Regions from separate parts of the Rhizobium sp. IBUN genome, predicted to be linked through region 1. Evidence: predicted binding sites of a transcription regulator. Region 1 holds the regulator's gene; each other region holds the start of a gene.
The links. The regulator LexA, encoded in region 1, represses DNA repair genes until DNA is damaged. The targets are predictions, from matches to a motif close to TGTTCNNNNTGTGTTCNG.
Positions count from the first base shown of each region.

Region 1 (5,860 bases):
CCACGGCAGGCAATGATGCAGGGCTTCGACGTTCTCTGGCAGAGAATGCAGACCGAGAAGCCGCCGGGAGAACATGCGGCAGAGATTGTTCTCGACGTTCTCCAAAAGAAAAAGCCCGGTCGTTTCTGACCGGGCTTTTTGCTGTCTGTGATCGCCGATTAGCGCTTGGAAACCGGCACGTAGTCGCGCTCCGGTTCGCCGACATAAAGCTGGCGCGGGCGACCGATACGCTGCTCCGGATCTTCGATCATCTCGTTCCACTGGGCAATCCAGCCGACCGTACGGGCCAGGGCAAACAGCACGGTGAACATGGTCGTGGGGAATCCCAGGGCCTTCAGCGTGATGCCGGAGTAGAAGTCGATGTTCGGATAGAGCTTCTTCTCGATGAAGTATTCATCGGTCAGGGCGATGCGCTCGAGTTCCATCGCAACTTCGAGCAACGGATCGTCCTTGACGCCGAGTTCGCCGAGAACCTCATGCGTCGTCTTCTGCATGATCTTGGCGCGCGGATCGTAGTTCTTGTAGACGCGGTGACCGAAGCCCATCAGGCGGAACGGATCGTTCTTGTCCTTGGCGCGGGCGATGTATTCCGGAATGCGGTCAACAGTGCCGATCTCAGTCAGCATGTTCAGCGCTGCCTCGTTGGCGCCGCCGTGTGCCGGGCCCCAGAGGCATGCAATGCCGGCTGCGATGCAGGCAAACGGGTTTGCACCCGACGAGCCGGCGAGGCGGACGGTCGAGGTCGACGCGTTCTGCTCGTGGTCGGCGTGCAGGATGAAGATGCGGTCCATGGCGCGGGCCAGAACCGGATTGACCACATATTCCTCGCAAGGAACTGCAAAGCACATGCGCAGGAAGTTCGACGCGTAGTCGAGATCGTTCTTCGGGTAAACGAAGGGCTGGCCGATGTGATACTTGTAGGCCATGGCGGCCAGCGTTGGCATCTTGGCGATCATACGCAGGCTTGCGACCATGCGCTGATGCGGATCGGTGATGTCGGTGGAGTCGTGGTAGAACGCCGACAGCGCGCCGACGCAACCGCACATGACAGCCATCGGATGTGCATCGCGGCGGAAGCCCGTGAAGAACCGGCTCATCTGCTCATGCACCATCGTGTGATGCGTCACGCGATAGTCGAAGTCCTTCTTCTGGGCTGCGGTCGGCAGTTCTCCGTAGAGAAGCAGATAGCAGACTTCGAGGAAGTCGCCGTGCTCGGCGAGCTGCTCGATCGGATAGCCGCGATGCAGCAGTACGCCGGCGTCACCGTCGATATAGGTGATTTTCGATTCACAGGACGCGGTCGAGGTGAAACCAGGATCGTACGTGAAGGAAGCCGTGTTCTTGTACAGGGCGCCGATATCGATGACGTCAGGACCGATCGTGCCGCTCTTGACGGCGAGATCGACTGATTTGTCACCGATTTTCAGTGTTGCGCTTTGTTCCGTCATTATGATCCTCCAAACTGGCGGTTGGCGCCATAAAAGCGCCATAGGGTTAAGCGTCGTCGATGATTGCTATATGATCGCGCGCCTAATGCCAAGTTACCGTGACGCCATTTTGTGCATCGCAGTATCAACTTTTGGGCACTTCTGCGATGACCCCTGCGCATAGCAGAAGCTGATGATTATCCTTAGCTTTTCCGGCTTCCGATTTTCCTTCAGATTTTCAATCGATTATTCTTGCTTGGAAGCCCGTGAGCTTTCATTCTGGTTGTAGGGGCGGCTGTTTTTGGGCGCAATGCATGCCGGGGTTGAGGCCATTGGAGGTGAGGGAAGCCACACCCGGCGCGGACGCGTTTGGGCGCGCGGCACAGCCTTCTTTCCTCGTGCCACGAGTTCCTGCGGAACCACCGCTAACTTTCCGGACGCAATCCTTCGTGCCGTGGCCGACACGGATAAGGACTGCGTCGGATCGTTGTACCTTGTGGCTTCGGCTCGCCGTGGCAACGGAGATAGAGCATGGGGGGTTCTTCCTGGTTTCGCCCGTCTTCGCTGGGGCGGGCGCGATCCTCTGGTTCGTGCTTGGAAGTGCCCCGGCCGAGCTCCCGATGGTGGCGTGGTTCGCGGCATTCGCCGTTGTCGCGCTGATGGCGGGCCCGGGGCGCAAGCTCATTCGAAATCTCGCATTGGCGGGCTTGCTCTGCGTAACGGGGATGTTCGCGGCCCAGTTCGAGACGTGGAGCAAGGCGACCATCATATTGGACAGCGGTGACGACGACGATCATCGGCCGTGTCGAGCGCCGGGAAGGGGATGGCCGTGGCCGGTGGCGTTACATCGTCTCCGTCTCATCGACGCAATCGCCCGAGATAAAGCGGCCACCTGAGCGTGTTTCCATGGTCGCGCGAGGGCAGGCGGAACCTTTCGCCATCGGTGAGTGGGTGACGGGCCGGGCGCGATTGACGCCGCCGGCTGGGCCAGCACTGCCCGGCTCAATGATTTTGCCTTCAGCGCCTATTTCGATGGCATCGGCGCGAATGGCTTCTTCTATGGCGCGCCAAGCGCTTCATCGCCTGTAACCACCGATCAGCGGTCCGTTTGGGACAGCGCTGTGAACTGGTTGGACGTGCTTCGAAGCGGAATAGGGGACCGTATCCGCGAAATCCTGCAGGGCGACACCGGCGCCTTCGCCGCTTCTCTTGTCACCGATGAGCGACGTGCGATCTCGCAAGAATCGACCGAGGCTCTGCGGCAGGCGGGGCTGGCTCATATCGTGGCAATCTCCGGCCTCAACATGGCGCTGTCTGCCGGCATCTTCTTCGTCGGCCTGCGCCAGTTGCTGAGCCTGTTTCCATCGTGCAGGCATACCCGACCAAGAAGATTGCCGCTGCCGGAGCGCTCGTGGCGCTGACGACCTACTACATGATCTCGGGCTTCGCGGTATCGGCGGAGCGTGCACTCATCATGATGGCGATCATGCTCGCCGCGGTGTTCTTCGATCGCCCGTCGATAAGCTTGCGCGACATTGTCTTGTCCGCGAGGGTGATCCTACTCCTGTTACCATCCGAGGCCCTGGGCCCGAGCTTCCAGATGTCGTTTGCGGAGACGCTTGCTCTCGTCCCGGGTTACGCGATCTGGTCAAGAAGGCCGCCGCGCGAACATCCCTTGCTGCAGGTCGCCGCAGTAAAGCCCGTCGTTTTCATCATACGCTTCTTTGGTGGCATCCTGCTGACCTCGATGATCGGCGGCTTCTCGACCGCGCTTTTCGCCGTCGAGCACTTCCACCGGCTCAGCGCTTATGGTCTGCCGGCAAATCTCATGGCCATGCCGGTGATCTCTTTCGTGGTGATGCCGATGGGCATGTTCGCTATGCTGCTGACACCGTTTGGCCTCGACGTCATTCCGTGGAAAATTGCCGGTTTCGGGCTCGACATCGTGATCGCCATTGCCCAGATGGTCTCGGCCTGGGGCGGCAATATCGATATCGGCAAATTGCCGGGTTGGTATTTTCCTGTGGCGGTTGCAGGGTTCCTCTTACTTGCCATTCTGCGCACCAAGATCCGCTACCTCGGCGCTGGTATTGCGGCGCTGGCAACAGCGCTTGTTGCGGTTGCGCCGAGCGAACCGCCGCCCGACATCGTCATTGCCGAAGACGGCAATCTCGTCGCGATTGTGAGAGGACAAGTCCTTGCACCGAACCGGCCGCATCCGCCTGACTTCATTTTCGACCAATTGCGAAGGGCGCTCGCCGCGGAGCTAGATCAACCACCGCGATTGTTGGAGGGTGTCAACGCTATCAGGCGGCGGGACAGTCAAGGCAGATCGGAAAGGTTATCTGCCGTGGAATTGCGCAATGCCCGCGATGCGTTACGTCAGGCTGCGACGAGCGCTGAGAACCGATTTGTATGCCTGAAAGGCGCCTGGTGCACAGCCACGCACGATAGCGGCTACGTCGTGACGATCGTCGAAAATCCCGCTTACTTCGGCGCTGCGGGCGATACGGCCGATATCGTCGTGACACCCGCTCGCCTCCGCACGACGGGGTGCCGGTCAGGCGCACTTTTGTTCACCGGCGAAACCTTGCGTCGCTTTGGTGGCGCTGAGGTAAGGATCGACGATCAAGGTAGCCCCGTCGTCACGACGGCCTATACGAGGCTCGACCGCCCTTGGATCCGCCATCGGGCGTATAATTGGCGAAGCGGCACCTTTGACGGCGAGCCGCTTGCCTTCAATGATAGCGGCGAATGAGGCCGACAAGCTTGCCCTGGACCTTGACACGGTCAGGCCCGAAAATGCGCGTCTCGTAAGCCGGGTTCGCCGCCTCAAGTGCAATGGAGGCGCCTTTCCGGCGGAAGCGCTTGAGCGTCGCTTCCTCATCATCGACAAGCGCAACAACGATGTCGCCGGCATTGGCGGTGCTGCCGTTGCGGATGATTACCGTGTCGCCATCAAAGATGCCGGCCTCGATCATCGAGTCGCCCTTGACCTCAAGCGCATAGTGCTCGCCTGGGCCAAGCATGTCCGCCGGAACCGTGATGTCATGGGTATTGTTCTGAATTGCCGAAATCGGTACGCCGGCAGCAATCCGTCCCATGACCGGTACAGAGGCAGAACCGCCGTTGTCACCCTGCGGCGCTGGCTTCGGCGCCACAACTGGCTGTGGTTTGCCGAGGCTGCCTTCGATAACGCTCGGCGAAAAACCGCGGCGGGGCTGCAGGCTCGGGTTATATGCCTCGGGCAGTTTGATGACTTCCAGAGCGCGGGCCCGATTCGGCAGTCGGCGAATGAAGCCCCGTTCCTCCAGCGCGGTAATCAGGCGGTGGATGCCTGACTTCGACGCGAGGTCCAAGGCATCCTTCATTTCATCAAAAGAAGGGGGGACACCGGACTCCTTCATTCGCTCGTGAATGAAGAGAAGAAGCTCCTGTTGCTTGCGCGTCAGCATCGAAGTTGAACCCCAGAGTCGTGAAACAAAGCCAGAACAGACACTATATGTTCCATATGTGTTCCGCAAGTACCTAAATTTTCGTAAAACTTGCCTGCAACTTGCTGAGTTTTTGCGTCTCATTTGACCGAAAGCGTAGAAGGGGGTTGCATTGTCCTGTTGCCCGGCGCACATCTTCGCAAATTCCGGAGAAGTTGCCATGAGCGAAGCACATCCGCTGGACCACATCGTGCTGCCGGTTCCAAATATCAGGCTCTCACGCGAGCGTCTCGGAAAGCTGGGATTCACCGTCGCGCCCGACGCCCGGCACCCGTTTGGGACCGAGAATGCCTGCATATTCTTCGCCGACGAAACTTATCTGGAGCCTCTCGGGGTCGCTAATGCCGAACTGCATGAAGCTTCGGCGCAGAAAGGCAATGTCTTCACCGCGCGGGACCGTGCCTTTCGATTCCGATGTGGAGACGATGGGCTGTCTGCCGTGGTCTTTGCGACGGCGGATGCCGATCGCGACCATGCCCGGTTTCTGTCCGAAAAGATCAATGGCGGCGAGATGCTGCAGTTCGAGCGGCCGATGAAGATGCCCGGTGGCTCGGAGGTGACGGCCGCATTCAAGCTCGCCTTTGCAGTTGACCTGCGCGCTCCCGATTTCTTTTTCTTCACATGCCAACGTGTCAACCCGCTGCCAGCCGACCGGAAAGCCCTGCAAGTGCATCCAAATGGGGTGGTTGGGATCGCAGAGATCGTGCTTGGGGCACCCGACCCCAAGGCGTTTGGACCATTCCTGCGCGCCGCCGCCCACAGTTTGGGAACGACCAATGAGGCCTTCGGTGTGAGTGTGACAACTCCGAATGCCAGAGTGAGTGTTCTCTCCCCGGATGGACTGGACGCCTACTTCGACATCCCTGCGCCTTCCGACGATCGCGGTCTGCGTGGTGTTGCCATCGTTTTCAAAGTCGGCGATCTCGCCGTGACAGAAGC
Region 1 is NZ_AZNV01000005.1:83,592-89,451, reverse strand. Features, by position in the region: gene lpxB (lipid-A-disaccharide synthase) at 1-129, shown strand, start outside; gene gltA (citrate synthase) at 159-1,448, opposite strand; partial or broken gene RHIBUN_RS33155 (ComEC/Rec2 family competence protein) at 1,895-4,185, shown strand; gene lexA (transcriptional repressor LexA) at 4,166-4,882, opposite strand; gene RHIBUN_RS0107170 (VOC family protein) at 5,082-5,860, shown strand, end outside.

Region 2 (5,860 bases), on a different contig from region 1:
CGACATCGGGCAGTTCGCGCACTTCGATCCCGGCATAGGCTGCAAGGCCGGCAACGATCATCAGGGCGTTGAAGACAAGCGCAAGGATCGGGCGCCTGACAAACAGCGCGGTGAAGGTCTGTTTGCCGGAAGCCGGCTTCTCCTGCATCTCGGTCACGGTCATTGCGTGACTGGCTCCGAATTCGACGCCACTTCGCCGGCCACCCGTACCGCGCCGCCTTCACGGACACGCTGCAGCCCTTCGGTGACGATTGCATCGCCATCGTCCAGATCGGCCTTGACGAGAATATAATCGGGATTGCGCTGCACGATGCTGACACGCACCTTGCCGGACTTGCGGTCGACGACCTGCCAGACGAACGCGCCTTGCGAATCCCACTGGACTGAGAGCGGATCGACCGCGGGATACTGGTCGCCGCCAAACCTCATCCCGACATTGAACGACATGCCGGCGCGCAGTTCGTCCGATGCGTTGTCGATTCGGGCCCGCACGCGCATTGTCCGGCTGGCGGCGTCAATGCGGTTGTCGATTGCCTCGACCGCGCCCGAGAATACCCGACCTGGCCGTGCCACCGACGTTGCCTCCACGGGCTGGCCGACCGTGATCGTGTTGGCGAAGCGTTCCGGCACCCAGTAGTCGACCAGGATTTCGGTCCGGTCGTCGAGGGTCGCGACCGGCGTCGTCGTCGAAACGTTGTCGCCGACGTTGACCGGGATGATGCCGACAATGCCATCGATCGGCGCGACAATGCTGCGACGCTCGAGATTGAGTTCGGCGGCCTGCAGTTGAAGGCGTGCGCCTTGCTCGGCGATTTCGGCGTCGAAGACATCCATGCGCGACACGCTGGATTTGATGTTGTGGTAGAGGCTGGATTTCTCGACGGCGCTTTTCAGCGCCACATCGGCCTGACCGCGAGCGATGACCTGCTCTTCGCTGTCTAGCTTTGCAAGCACCTGCCCCTTGGTGATCCTGTCGCCCGACTTGATCAGGATCTCGCGAATTGTCCCGCTTGCCTGCGGCATCACCACCACGGAGCGGATGGCGTCGCCCGTGCCGATGGCACTCAGCCGATCATTGACGACACCACGAACGACGGCCTGCGTGGCGACCAGAACGGGCGCGTTTGCTCCGCCGCTGCGACGTCTCGATTGCCCTTCCTCGCTCCCCACCGGCTTCGGTGCAGCCTCACCGGGCGCCAACTTTGAAACCTCTGAAAAGCCGGCCTTCCGTAGCGTCTCGCCAGCCACTGGCACGAAGAAAACCCATCCAGCAAAGCCGGCCGCAATCACGACAAGGCAAACTATAAACTGCTTCCAAAATGGCATTCACGTCTCCAGAGGGACTCGAGGCTAGTCCAGGGTCTATCGAAAGAGGCGTTCGCAGGACAAATTGCCGCGCGTCTGCGACAATATTGTCTCTTTGCCGATCACCAGCAAGCGAATTGCTCCAGCATTACTGAATTGTAATTCAAGACTGAGTAACTCTCGACCGCCGCCTGCCGTGTTGTAGAATTTCATCGTCAACGTCAAATGACGATTTTGTTTTCTGAGTTTCATTGACGATACTTGCGCGCGACCGAGGCCGCCCCTTACAGCGCACATAGGCAATTCCCGGGCAGGCCTGCTCGAATGCACTGCATAAGCTGAGGACAGCGGGTGCGGGGCGGAATGAAAGCAGAACATCTTTTCTGGTCTTTCGATCCCGAATCACTACATTACGCGCCATGAGCAATAGTTTCGACGATATCCCCTTCTTCGATGAAGAGCCGGGCGAGCCGCCGCGCAAGCAGCCAGCCCCTGCCGCTCCCGCCGCCGGAGGGCTCGCCGCCCGTGCCATGGCAGCTCGCGATGGCGGCAGGCGCCCCGATTATCTTTCCGGCCTGAACCCGGAGCAGACCGAAGCCGTCGAGACACTGGAAGGCCCCGTACTCGTGCTCGCCGGTGCAGGCACCGGCAAGACGCGCGTGTTGACGACGCGCATCGCCCATATCCTGAACACTGGACGCGCTTTCCCCTCGCAGATCCTTGCCGTGACCTTCACCAACAAGGCCGCCCGCGAGATGAAGGAACGTATTGCCGTGCTCGTCGGCGGCGCCGTCGAGGGCATGCCCTGGCTCGGCACCTTTCACTCGATCGGCGTCAAGCTTCTGCGCCGCCATGCCGAACTCGTAAACCTGCGCTCCGACTTCACGATCCTCGACACCGATGATGTCGTCCGGCTGATCAAGCAGCTGATCCAGGCGGAAGGCCTCGATGACAAGCGCTGGCCTGCCAAGCAGTTCGCCGGAATGATCGATGGCTGGAAGAACAAGGGCCTCGGCCCTGGCGACATTCCAGAGGGCGACGCCCGCGCCTTTGCCAACGGCAAGGGCCGCGAACTCTACTTTGCCTATCAGCAACGGCTCTCGACGCTGAACGCCTGCGATTTCGGCGATCTCCTGATGCACCCGATCGCGATCTTCCGGAAAAATCCGGATCTTCTCAAGGAGTATCACGGCCGCTTCCGCTACATCCTTGTCGACGAGTATCAGGACACCAACACAGCCCAGTACATGTGGTTGCGGCTGCTTGCCCAGCGCCCGAAGGGCGAGCCGCAGAACGTCTGCTGCGTCGGCGACGACGACCAGTCGATCTATGGCTGGCGCGGTGCCGAGGTGGACAACATCCTCCGCTTCGAGAAGGACTTCCCGGGCGCCAAGGTCATCAAGCTGGAGCGCAACTATCGTTCGACGGCGCATATCCTTGGCGCCGCCGGCCACCTGATCGCTCACAATGAAGGCCGCCTCGGCAAGACGCTTTTCACCGACCGCAGCGACCCCGATGACATCAAGGTCCAGGTGCACGCATCCTGGGATTCAGAGGTGGAAGCCAGGGAAATCGGCGAGGAGATCGAGCAACTTCAACGCGGCGACGCCAATGGAAAGCGGCATTTGCTCAACGACATGGCGATCCTCGTGCGCGCCTCATTCCAGATGCGCGAGTTCGAAGACCGCTTCGTGACGCTCGGCCTCAACTACCGAGTCATCGGCGGCCCGCGCTTCTACGAGCGCCTCGAAATCCGCGATGCCATGGCCTACTTCCGCCTCGTCGCCCAGCCTGCCGACGACCTCGCCTTCGAGCGCATCATCAACACCCCGAAGCGCGGTCTTGGCGATACGACGGTGCGCGCCCTCCACGATTATGCCCGCGCCCGCGACATTCCGATGCTGGCCGCAGCCGCCGACATGATCGAAACCGACGAGCTGAAGCCGAAGGCGCGCAAAGCTCTCTTCGACGTCGTCCAATCATTCCGCCGCTGGCAGGAAATGCTGGAAAACACCCCGCACACTGAGCTTGCCGAGCAGATCCTTGAAGAGTCGGGTTACACCGACATGTGGAAGAACGACAAGTCGGCGGACGCGCCGACCCGTCTCGAAAACCTGAAGGAACTCATTCGCTCGATGGAGAGCTTCGAGTCGATGCGTGGTTTCCTCGAGCACGTCGCGCTTGTCATGGACGCCGAGCAGAACGAAAACCTCGACGCCGTCTCGATCATGACGTTGCATTCCGCCAAGGGCCTGGAGTTCGATACCGTCTTCCTGCCGGGCTGGGAGGAGGGCCTGTTCCCGCACCAACGTTCACTGGACGAAAGCGGCCGCGCCGGCCTCGAGGAAGAACGCCGCCTTGCCTATGTCGGCATCACCCGCGCCAAGCGCCGCTGCCACATCTGGTTCGTCTCCAACCGGCGCATCCACGGTCTCTGGCAGTCGACCATCCCTTCGCGGTTCCTCGACGAACTGCCGGAAATGCATGTCGAGGTGGCGGAAGCCGAGCAGAGCTACGGCGGCTATGGTCGCGGTGGCTACGGCCAGTCCCGTTTCGACAAGGCTGACCCCTTCGCCAACTCCTATTCGACGCCCGGCTGGAAGCGTGCCCAGCAGAACAAGACGGACGCCACCCGCGACAACTGGGGCACACGTTCTGGCCACGCCGTCGAACGCATCGGCTACGGCGAAAGCGGCCCGCGCAGCCGCACCATCGATGGCGAACTCGTGGCGAAATCAACCGCCGCCGAGCCCTCGAAATTCAAGACCGGCGATCGCGTCTTCCACCTCAAATTCGGCAACGGCAACATCGTGGAGATCGAGGGCAACAAGCTGACGATCGAATTCGACCGGGCAGGCCAGAAGCGGGTCTTGGATGGGTTTGTGGAGAGGGTTTCCTGAAGCGGAACCGTCAACTAACTGACCTCGGATAACTCGCCGACTACTGCAGCAAACGACAGCGCGGCTCGCCTCACCCTTTCGTGACTTCGTTTACCGTCCCGCGTCCCGCATACTGAACTCCCGCGCGTACTGACCGCGGGAGAGAAGGAGGACGCAGATGAAACGTTATTCGCTGCCTCTGATCGTAGCCTCGCTCATGATTGCCGTGTTGAGCAGTCCGACCGTCGCATTTGCCTGCAGCAAGATCATCCTAGGGACCTGATCCCGCAGGTACACGAACGACTACCGACAAGCGAGGAAGTCCGAATTCATGGAGCGGGCGTGGCGCCCGCTCATCCCAGGATCGGCATCGATCCCAGCCCCAGTATGTCGTTGAGCAATGCGAGCCCGATCCCGGCGGCGACGACCGCGATTCCGATCAGGAACAGGCGCCTCGCCCGATCGTACTTGGCCGCAATCAGCGAGTCCCTGGCCAGCAGATCGGCGAAGACCTTGACCTGCAAGGCAATCCCTACCGTCAGCAGCAACATCGGCAGGATATCGATCCGGCTCCAGTCGTTCGGATTCGAAGCCCAGCGGCTCATGAAACTCAGGGAAAAACCGAGAATGATGCCGGCTGCCGTCAGTGACCCGTTGCGAAAGGTCGCATCGATCTTCTCCTCTGAACCGGGCTCGGTCGTTGGCTTTCGCTCCAGCTGATCCTCTGCAGCCATCAGGCACAGCCTTCCGCGGCAAATGTCGCACCACGCTCTTCAAGCAGGCGCCGCAACACGCTTCGATGGCAGCGGTTTTCGTTCTCGCAGTAACAGCCGATTGAAAAATGACTGGCATGCGAAAGCGTGGCGAGCAGGTCCAGCACATGGCTCGCCTCCGGCACTTTCATTTCCTTCGTGAAGCTGCGCACGAAGGCCGTCCACTCGGCGTCGGTCGTCGCGGCCTTCGCTTCCGTCACAAGGGCCTGGCTCGGCGAAAGCACCGGCAGCCAGACGTCATAGTAGTTGCGGCTGGAAAACTCTTCCTTCGGCACGCCCCGTGGCGGCCGGCGGACGGTACCGATCCGCACCCCCTCGCCTTCTGCCCGCGGCGAACCCAATTGCACGACCCTGATTGCCACGACGCCCTCCATCGACCTGTCGCGATATTTACCGCAACGGCCGCCGCCTCACCAGCCTCCAGAGGGATGATCCGTCACCAGATCCCAGGCACCAGGCGCCATTGGACCTCGCTGCGGTACTCGGCATAGCCGACCAGATTGCCCACCAAATACCTCTCCTCATCTAGGAGGCGGGCGACCAGACCACCAATGACGGGAGGCAACACAAGCAGACCCCAATAGGAACCCAGCGCCAAGGGCACGCCAAAAAACATCGCCAGCGCCGCGGCATACATCGGATGGCGCACCACGCCGTAGAGGCCGGTCGAAATCACCCGCTGCCCCGCCGTCACGCCGACTGTCGCCGCGGCAAACGAATTCTGCCGGAGCACGAAGAAGCAGCCGATAAAGCCGACCGCGATCAATGCATTGCCGAGAAGCAAGATCGGGGCCGGAACGACTGACCAACCGAACCTGTGGTCGAGCGCCGAAACCACGAAGAGCGCAAGAATTGCGATGCTGTTAAAGGACTGTATGCGCTTCTGCGATGGCTCGCGTTCCG
Region 2 is NZ_AZNV01000007.1:163,460-169,319, reverse strand. Features, by position in the region: gene RHIBUN_RS0109530 (efflux RND transporter permease subunit) at 1-163, opposite strand, end outside; gene RHIBUN_RS0109525 (efflux RND transporter periplasmic adaptor subunit) at 160-1,326, opposite strand; gene RHIBUN_RS0109520 (UvrD-helicase domain-containing protein) at 1,725-4,205, shown strand; gene RHIBUN_RS0109510 (hypothetical protein) at 4,538-4,918, opposite strand; gene RHIBUN_RS0109505 (DUF488 family protein) at 4,918-5,319, opposite strand; gene RHIBUN_RS0109500 (isoprenylcysteine carboxylmethyltransferase family protein) at 5,394-5,860, opposite strand, start outside.
Region 2: the regulator LexA is predicted to act here: its motif matches at 1,665-1,682, upstream of RHIBUN_RS0109520 (UvrD-helicase domain-containing protein).

Region 3 (5,860 bases), on a different contig from region 1:
TGAACAAGTCCGCCCAACCATCGTCATCGGCAACACGCATGCCGACCCTCCTGACCTGGTCAGCTAGATGCGCCCGATCCGTCGCACCGTCGGCTGCAACGGAGCCCAGCAGATCAATACTGGCATAGCGTTCGAAAGCCGCGGCAACACTGATCCTGTCCGGCCCGGCAAACGGATCGCAGTCCCGGCTTTTATAGGTGAGCCGCGCCGTCTTCATGGTTTCCGCAGCAAGCGCCAGGATTCGAACGCAATCCATCATCAGGCTCTCGTAACTTTCGCCCACGCGATACCACTCGAGCATGGTGAACTCCGGGTGGTGCAGGGGGCCGCGCTCGCGGTTGCGATAGACGTGGGCGAAACAGGCGATGCGCTGTTCGCCAGCCGAAAGCAGCTTCTTGCAGGCGAATTCAGGCGAGGTATGCAGATAAAGCGGCGCTGCAGTCTGGCCGTCCGTCGTCAAGGCTTCGGTGGCAAACGCATGAAGATGCGCCTCGTTGCCCGGCGAAACCTGCAGCGTCGCGGTGTCGACCTCCAGAAAATCCTCGCTCAGGAAATAGCGGCGCAGCGCGGACTGGATGGCATTGCGCCCAATCAGGAACGGACGGCGGTCCAAATGCACGCTCGGCGTCCACCACGGCGATACTTTGGCGTTCGAGGGATTCATTGGCGTCGTCCTGGCCGGCCTTCCAACGCTAGGGCTGGCTATTTGCCGGATTTTAGGTTAGTTGCGCCCCCAAAGAACAATCAATCGCGTCTTCGGGGCTGTATCGACAGTCCTCTACGACGCCAAAAGCCGAGTTACAAGGAAGTCTTAATGGTCAAGGTCATCGCCTCTTCCGTCCGCAAGGGCAACGTTCTCGACGTGGATGGCAAGCTCTACGTCGTTCTGACTGCCCAGAACTTTCATCCGGGCAAGGGCACGCCGGTCACGCAGGTCGACATGCGTCGTATCGTTGACGGCGTCAAGGTCTCCGAGCGCTGGCGTACAACCGAACAGGTCGAGCGCGCCTTCGTCGAAGACGTGAACTTCCAGTATCTCTACGAAGATGGCGAAGGGTTCCACTTCATGAACCCGGCGACCTACGACCAGGTGGTCGTGAACGATGAAACGATGGGCGATCAGAAGGCCTATCTGCAGGAAGGCATGACCTGCATCCTGTCGATCCATGAAGGCGTTCCGCTGGCTCTCGAACTGCCGCGCCACGTGACCCTCGAAATCACGGAAACCGAACCGGTCGTTAAGGGCCAGACGGCCTCGTCCTCCTACAAGCCGGCAATGCTGTCGAACGGCGTGCGCACCATGGTGCCGCCGCACATCAACGCCGGCACGCGCGTCGTTATCGCCACGGAAGACAATTCCTACGTCGAGCGCGCAAAAGACTGACTGTCTGCCGCATGCGCCGAGTAAACTAAGCCGCTTTGGAAACGAGGGGCTTTTTTGCTGTCGGCAGTTAGCTGATCCGGCGGTTGCTCAAACAAAAAGCGCCAGTCAGGCCGGCGCTTTCGATCTCAAAAATAGTAATCCTAGCGCCTTAGTAGCGCGGGCAACGTGCCTCGTAACGGCGCCCGTAGCGGTCTCTGTAGACGCAGTAACCGCGACGTTCAACGGACTGGCCGATCAGTGCGCCAGCGAGACCGCCGGCAACGGCACCGATTGCAGCACCGCCCCAGCTATGGCTGACGGCACCGCCGATAATAGCGCCGGAACCCGCGCCGATTGCGGTTCCCTGTTCCGTCGCCGTGCAGGAAGCAAGTGCGCCGACGAGGGCGCCAATGAGCACAATCTTCTTCATCATGACATAACTCCCAGTTTTTTCGTCGCTTAGATGCGACCCATTAGCACAAGAATAACAATAATGAGGAGAACTAGCCCTAAACCGCCGGAAGGTCCATAGCCCCATCCGCGGCTATAGCCCCAATTTGGTAAGGCGCCGATCAAAAGCAGAATAAGGATAATGAGCAGTATGGTGCCAAGCATGGTTCAAGTCCTCGACGTCATTACACCTGGAATGGACGAGAAACACACATCTCCGATTTTTGTTCCATATGTATCAAATGTTTGGTTTTAGCGGCAAAATGACCTAATCGTACGCCGTTTTCCGTCCCGCCGCGTAATATTGCCCCCATGACAACAAGACACGGGCAGATGTCGCTCGTCGATTTCGGACAAAACGACGTTGACAGCCTGGACAAGATTGCGTTGCACGTATGCCGCGAATTTCGAGATTCAGCATCTTGTGGGAAAAAGTGATTCAAAATCAATACTTAGCCGTGAACAAACACTGAATCATGCGGAGTCTGCGATTCGTCTCCGATTCGTTCTCAAGCTGTTCCGAATCGCAAAACGAGCAATCTGCAAGCTATTCGCGCAACAGAAAACTGCGGAGTAAATTCAAATCGGCCCTTGCGTTTGAGACAACGGCTGTCCATGTGTGTGCTGCTCGGAGAGGAGCTGACTTGACCTGGGGCACCCTCGCCTCATCTGCAGGACCATGACACTGACATCGCAGCCGATGATACTGAGTGGGCGCGGAGTAACCGCGGTGCTCGGACCAACCAATACCGGCAAGACGCATTATGCCATTGAGCGCATGGTTGCCCATGGCACCGGCGTGATCGGGCTGCCGCTGCGGCTGCTGGCGCGCGAGGTCTATACACGCGTCGCCGAAAAGGTCGGAATTCAAAACGTTGCCCTGGTAACGGGCGAAGAGAAAATATCGCCTCCCAACGCCCGCTTTTCGGTCTGCACCGTCGAGGCAATGCCACGCGAGACGAAGGCGGCGTTCGTCGCCATTGACGAGGTTCAACTCGCCGGCGACCTCGAGCGAGGGCACATCTTTACGGACCGGATCCTTCATCTGCGCGGCCGCGACGAGACGCTGTTGCTCGGCGCCGGTACAATGCGTCCGATCCTGCAGCAACTGCTCCCTGGAATTACCATCGTCGAGCGTCCCCGGCTTTCCCACCTGTTCTATGCCGGACAGAAGAAGATTACCCGCCTCCCGCAGCGTTCGGCGATCGTCGCCTTCTCTGCCGACGAAGTCTATGCGATTGCCGAGTTGATCCGCAGGCAGCGCGGCGGGGCCGCCGTCGTTCTCGGAGCCCTCAGTCCGCGCACCCGCAATGCGCAGGTGGCACTCTACCAAGCCGGCGATGTGGAATATCTGGTCGCCACGGATGCGATCGGCATGGGCCTCAATCTCGACGTCGACCACGTCGCCTTCGCGCAGGATCGCAAATTCGACGGCTATCAGTTTCGTAACCTCAACCCCGCCGAACTTGGGCAGATTGCCGGCCGTGCCGGTCGACATGTTCGCGACGGGACGTTTGGCGTCACCGGTCAGGTCGATCCCTTTGATGAGGAATTGGTTGAACGCATCGAAGGCCACGAGTTCGACAATGTGAAAGTGCTGCAGTGGCGCACGAAGAACCTCGACTTCAGCTCCCTGCATGCGCTCCGCGTGAGCCTTGAGACCGGCCCTACGGTTTCTGGCCTGACACGCGCGCTCCCCGCCGTCGACCAGCAAGCGCTGGAACAGCTGTCGCGCTACCCCGAGATCATCGACCTTGCGAACAATCCGGCGCGCGTCGAGAAACTATGGGAAGCCTGCGCGCTTCCGGACTATCGCCGCATTGCACCGGCCCAACACGCCGATCTGATTTCCACCCTCTTTTCCGATCTCGTCCGCTATGGCACGGTAAACGAGGACTTCCTTGCCGAGCAGGTATACCGCGCGGATCGAACAGACGGTGAGATTGACACGCTTTCGGCGCGAATCGCGCAGATAAGAACTTGGACCTATGTATCGAATCGGCCCAATTGGCTTGCCGATCCGACACACTGGCAGGAAAAGACGCGGGAAATCGAAGATCGATTGTCCGATGCGTTACATGAAAGGTTGACGAAACGCTTTGTTGATCGCAGGACATCTGTGCTCATGAAGCGCCTGAGAGAGAATGCGATGCTGGAAGCTGAAATCAGTGTAAATGGCGATGTCTTCGTAGAAGGACATCATGTGGGGCAACTGTCGGGATTCCGGTTCACGCCCATTTCGGGAGCGGAGGGACCGGACGCTAAGGCTGTCCAGTCTGCTTCGCAGAAGGCGCTCGCTCTGGAATTCGAGGCACGTGCGGCTCGCCTCCATGCGGCCGGCAATGGCGACCTCGCGATCAGCTCCGACGGTTCGATCCGTTGGCTGGGCGACCCGGTGGCACGCCTGGCAGGCAGCGATCATGTCATGCGCCCGCGTGTCATCATTCTCGCCGACGAGCAGTTGACCGGCAATGCCCGCGACCATGTGGCCGCTCGTATCGAGCGCTTCGTAAATCACCACATCAGCACCGTCCTGAAGCCGCTTGACGATCTGTCCCGCGCAGAGGACCTGCAGGGCCTTGCAAAGGGCCTGGCATTCCAGCTTGTCGAGAACCTCGGCGTACTGTTCCGGCGCGACGTGACCGAAGAAGTGAAGTCGCTGGATCAGGATGCGCGGGCCTCAATGCGCCGCTACGGTGTCCGCTTCGGCGCCTACCACATCTTCGTTCCGGCACTTCTCAAGCCCGCCCCGGCAGAGCTCATCACGCTCCTCTGGGCGTTGAAGAATGATGGCCTCGACAAGCCAGGTTATGGCGATCTCATTCCCGTGCTGGCGGCAGGCCGTACCTCGGTCGTTACCGATCCGGGCTTCGAGCGCACCTTCTACAAGCTGGCCGGCTTCCGGTTCCTTGGCAAACGCGCGGTCCGTATCGACATTCTGGAGCGCCTGGCCGACATTATTCGCCCGCTCCTTCAGTGGAAGCCGGGCCAGGCCAATCGTCCCGAAGGCGCTTATGACGGTCGCCGTTTCACGACGACAACCGCCATGCTTTCGATCCTCGGCGCAACGCTGGAGGACATGGAAGAGATCCTGAAGGGGCTCGGTTATCGCGCCGATGCCGTCAAGGCGGAAGAGGCAGCTGCCCATCTGTCGGCTCAGGACGCTGCCGCAGCGCCGGCGACCGAGACGGCGGTTGAGGATAATGCGGAGAAGGCAGATCACGACGATGCCGACAGCGCATCGGAGGAAGCCCCTTCCGAAGCCCCAGCTGCTGTTGAAGCAGTGGCAGCCGAACAGCCGGTCATCGCAAATCCCGAAGAAGCCGAGGAGCCGAAGCCGGTCCTTCTCTGGCGCCTTGGTGGCCGTACGGACAACCAGCGTCAGGCTCGCAGCCCGGGCGAACGCCGTGGCGGCAACAATCGCGGCCAGGACCGGGGGTCCGAACATCGCCGCCAGGGTGCTGCGAATGGCGAGGGCCGCGACGGCAACCGCCAGCATCGCGGCAAGGATGGCGGCAAGCCACAGCAGGGACGCGGTGACCGCAACGAACAGCGTGGCGACCGTCAGGACCGTGGCGACCGCAAGGATCGCAACAACAACCGTGGCGGACCACAGCCGTTGCGCTTCGAGGCAAAGCCACCGCGCAAGGAAAAGCCGATCGATCCGGATTCTCCTTTCGCCAAGCTCGCTGCCTTGAAGGAGCAGATGAAGAAGTAAGCGGATGAGCAGTGAGACACAGCCAGGAGGCGGTTCGCGACAGCGCATCGACAAGTGGCTGTTCTTCACGCGCATGGTGAAATCGCGCTCGCTGGCACAAAGCCACATTCAATCCGGGCATGTGCGGATCAACGGCGAGCGCGCCCTTCAACCGAGCCAAATGGTCAAGACGGGCGACAGGGTCGAGCTGGCGCTGGAGCGCCGCGATGTTGTCCTCATCGTCAAATCGGGCGGCGAGCGACGTGGTCCCTACGAGGAAGCCCGGCTGCTCTATGAGGACCTGACTCCGCCACCCGACGAGGCAAAGCGCCTGACACCTTACGAACAGG
Region 3 is NZ_AZNV01000001.1:271,075-276,934, reverse strand. Features, by position in the region: gene epmA (EF-P lysine aminoacylase EpmA) at 1-664, opposite strand, end outside; gene efp (elongation factor P) at 815-1,384, shown strand; gene RHIBUN_RS0101225 (YMGG-like glycine zipper-containing protein) at 1,533-1,796, opposite strand; gene RHIBUN_RS35030 (DUF3309 family protein) at 1,823-1,978, opposite strand; gene RHIBUN_RS0101215 (helicase-related protein) at 2,493-5,531, shown strand; gene RHIBUN_RS0101210 (RNA-binding S4 domain-containing protein) at 5,536-5,860, shown strand, end outside.
Region 3: the regulator LexA is predicted to act here: its motif matches at 2,318-2,335, upstream of RHIBUN_RS0101215 (helicase-related protein).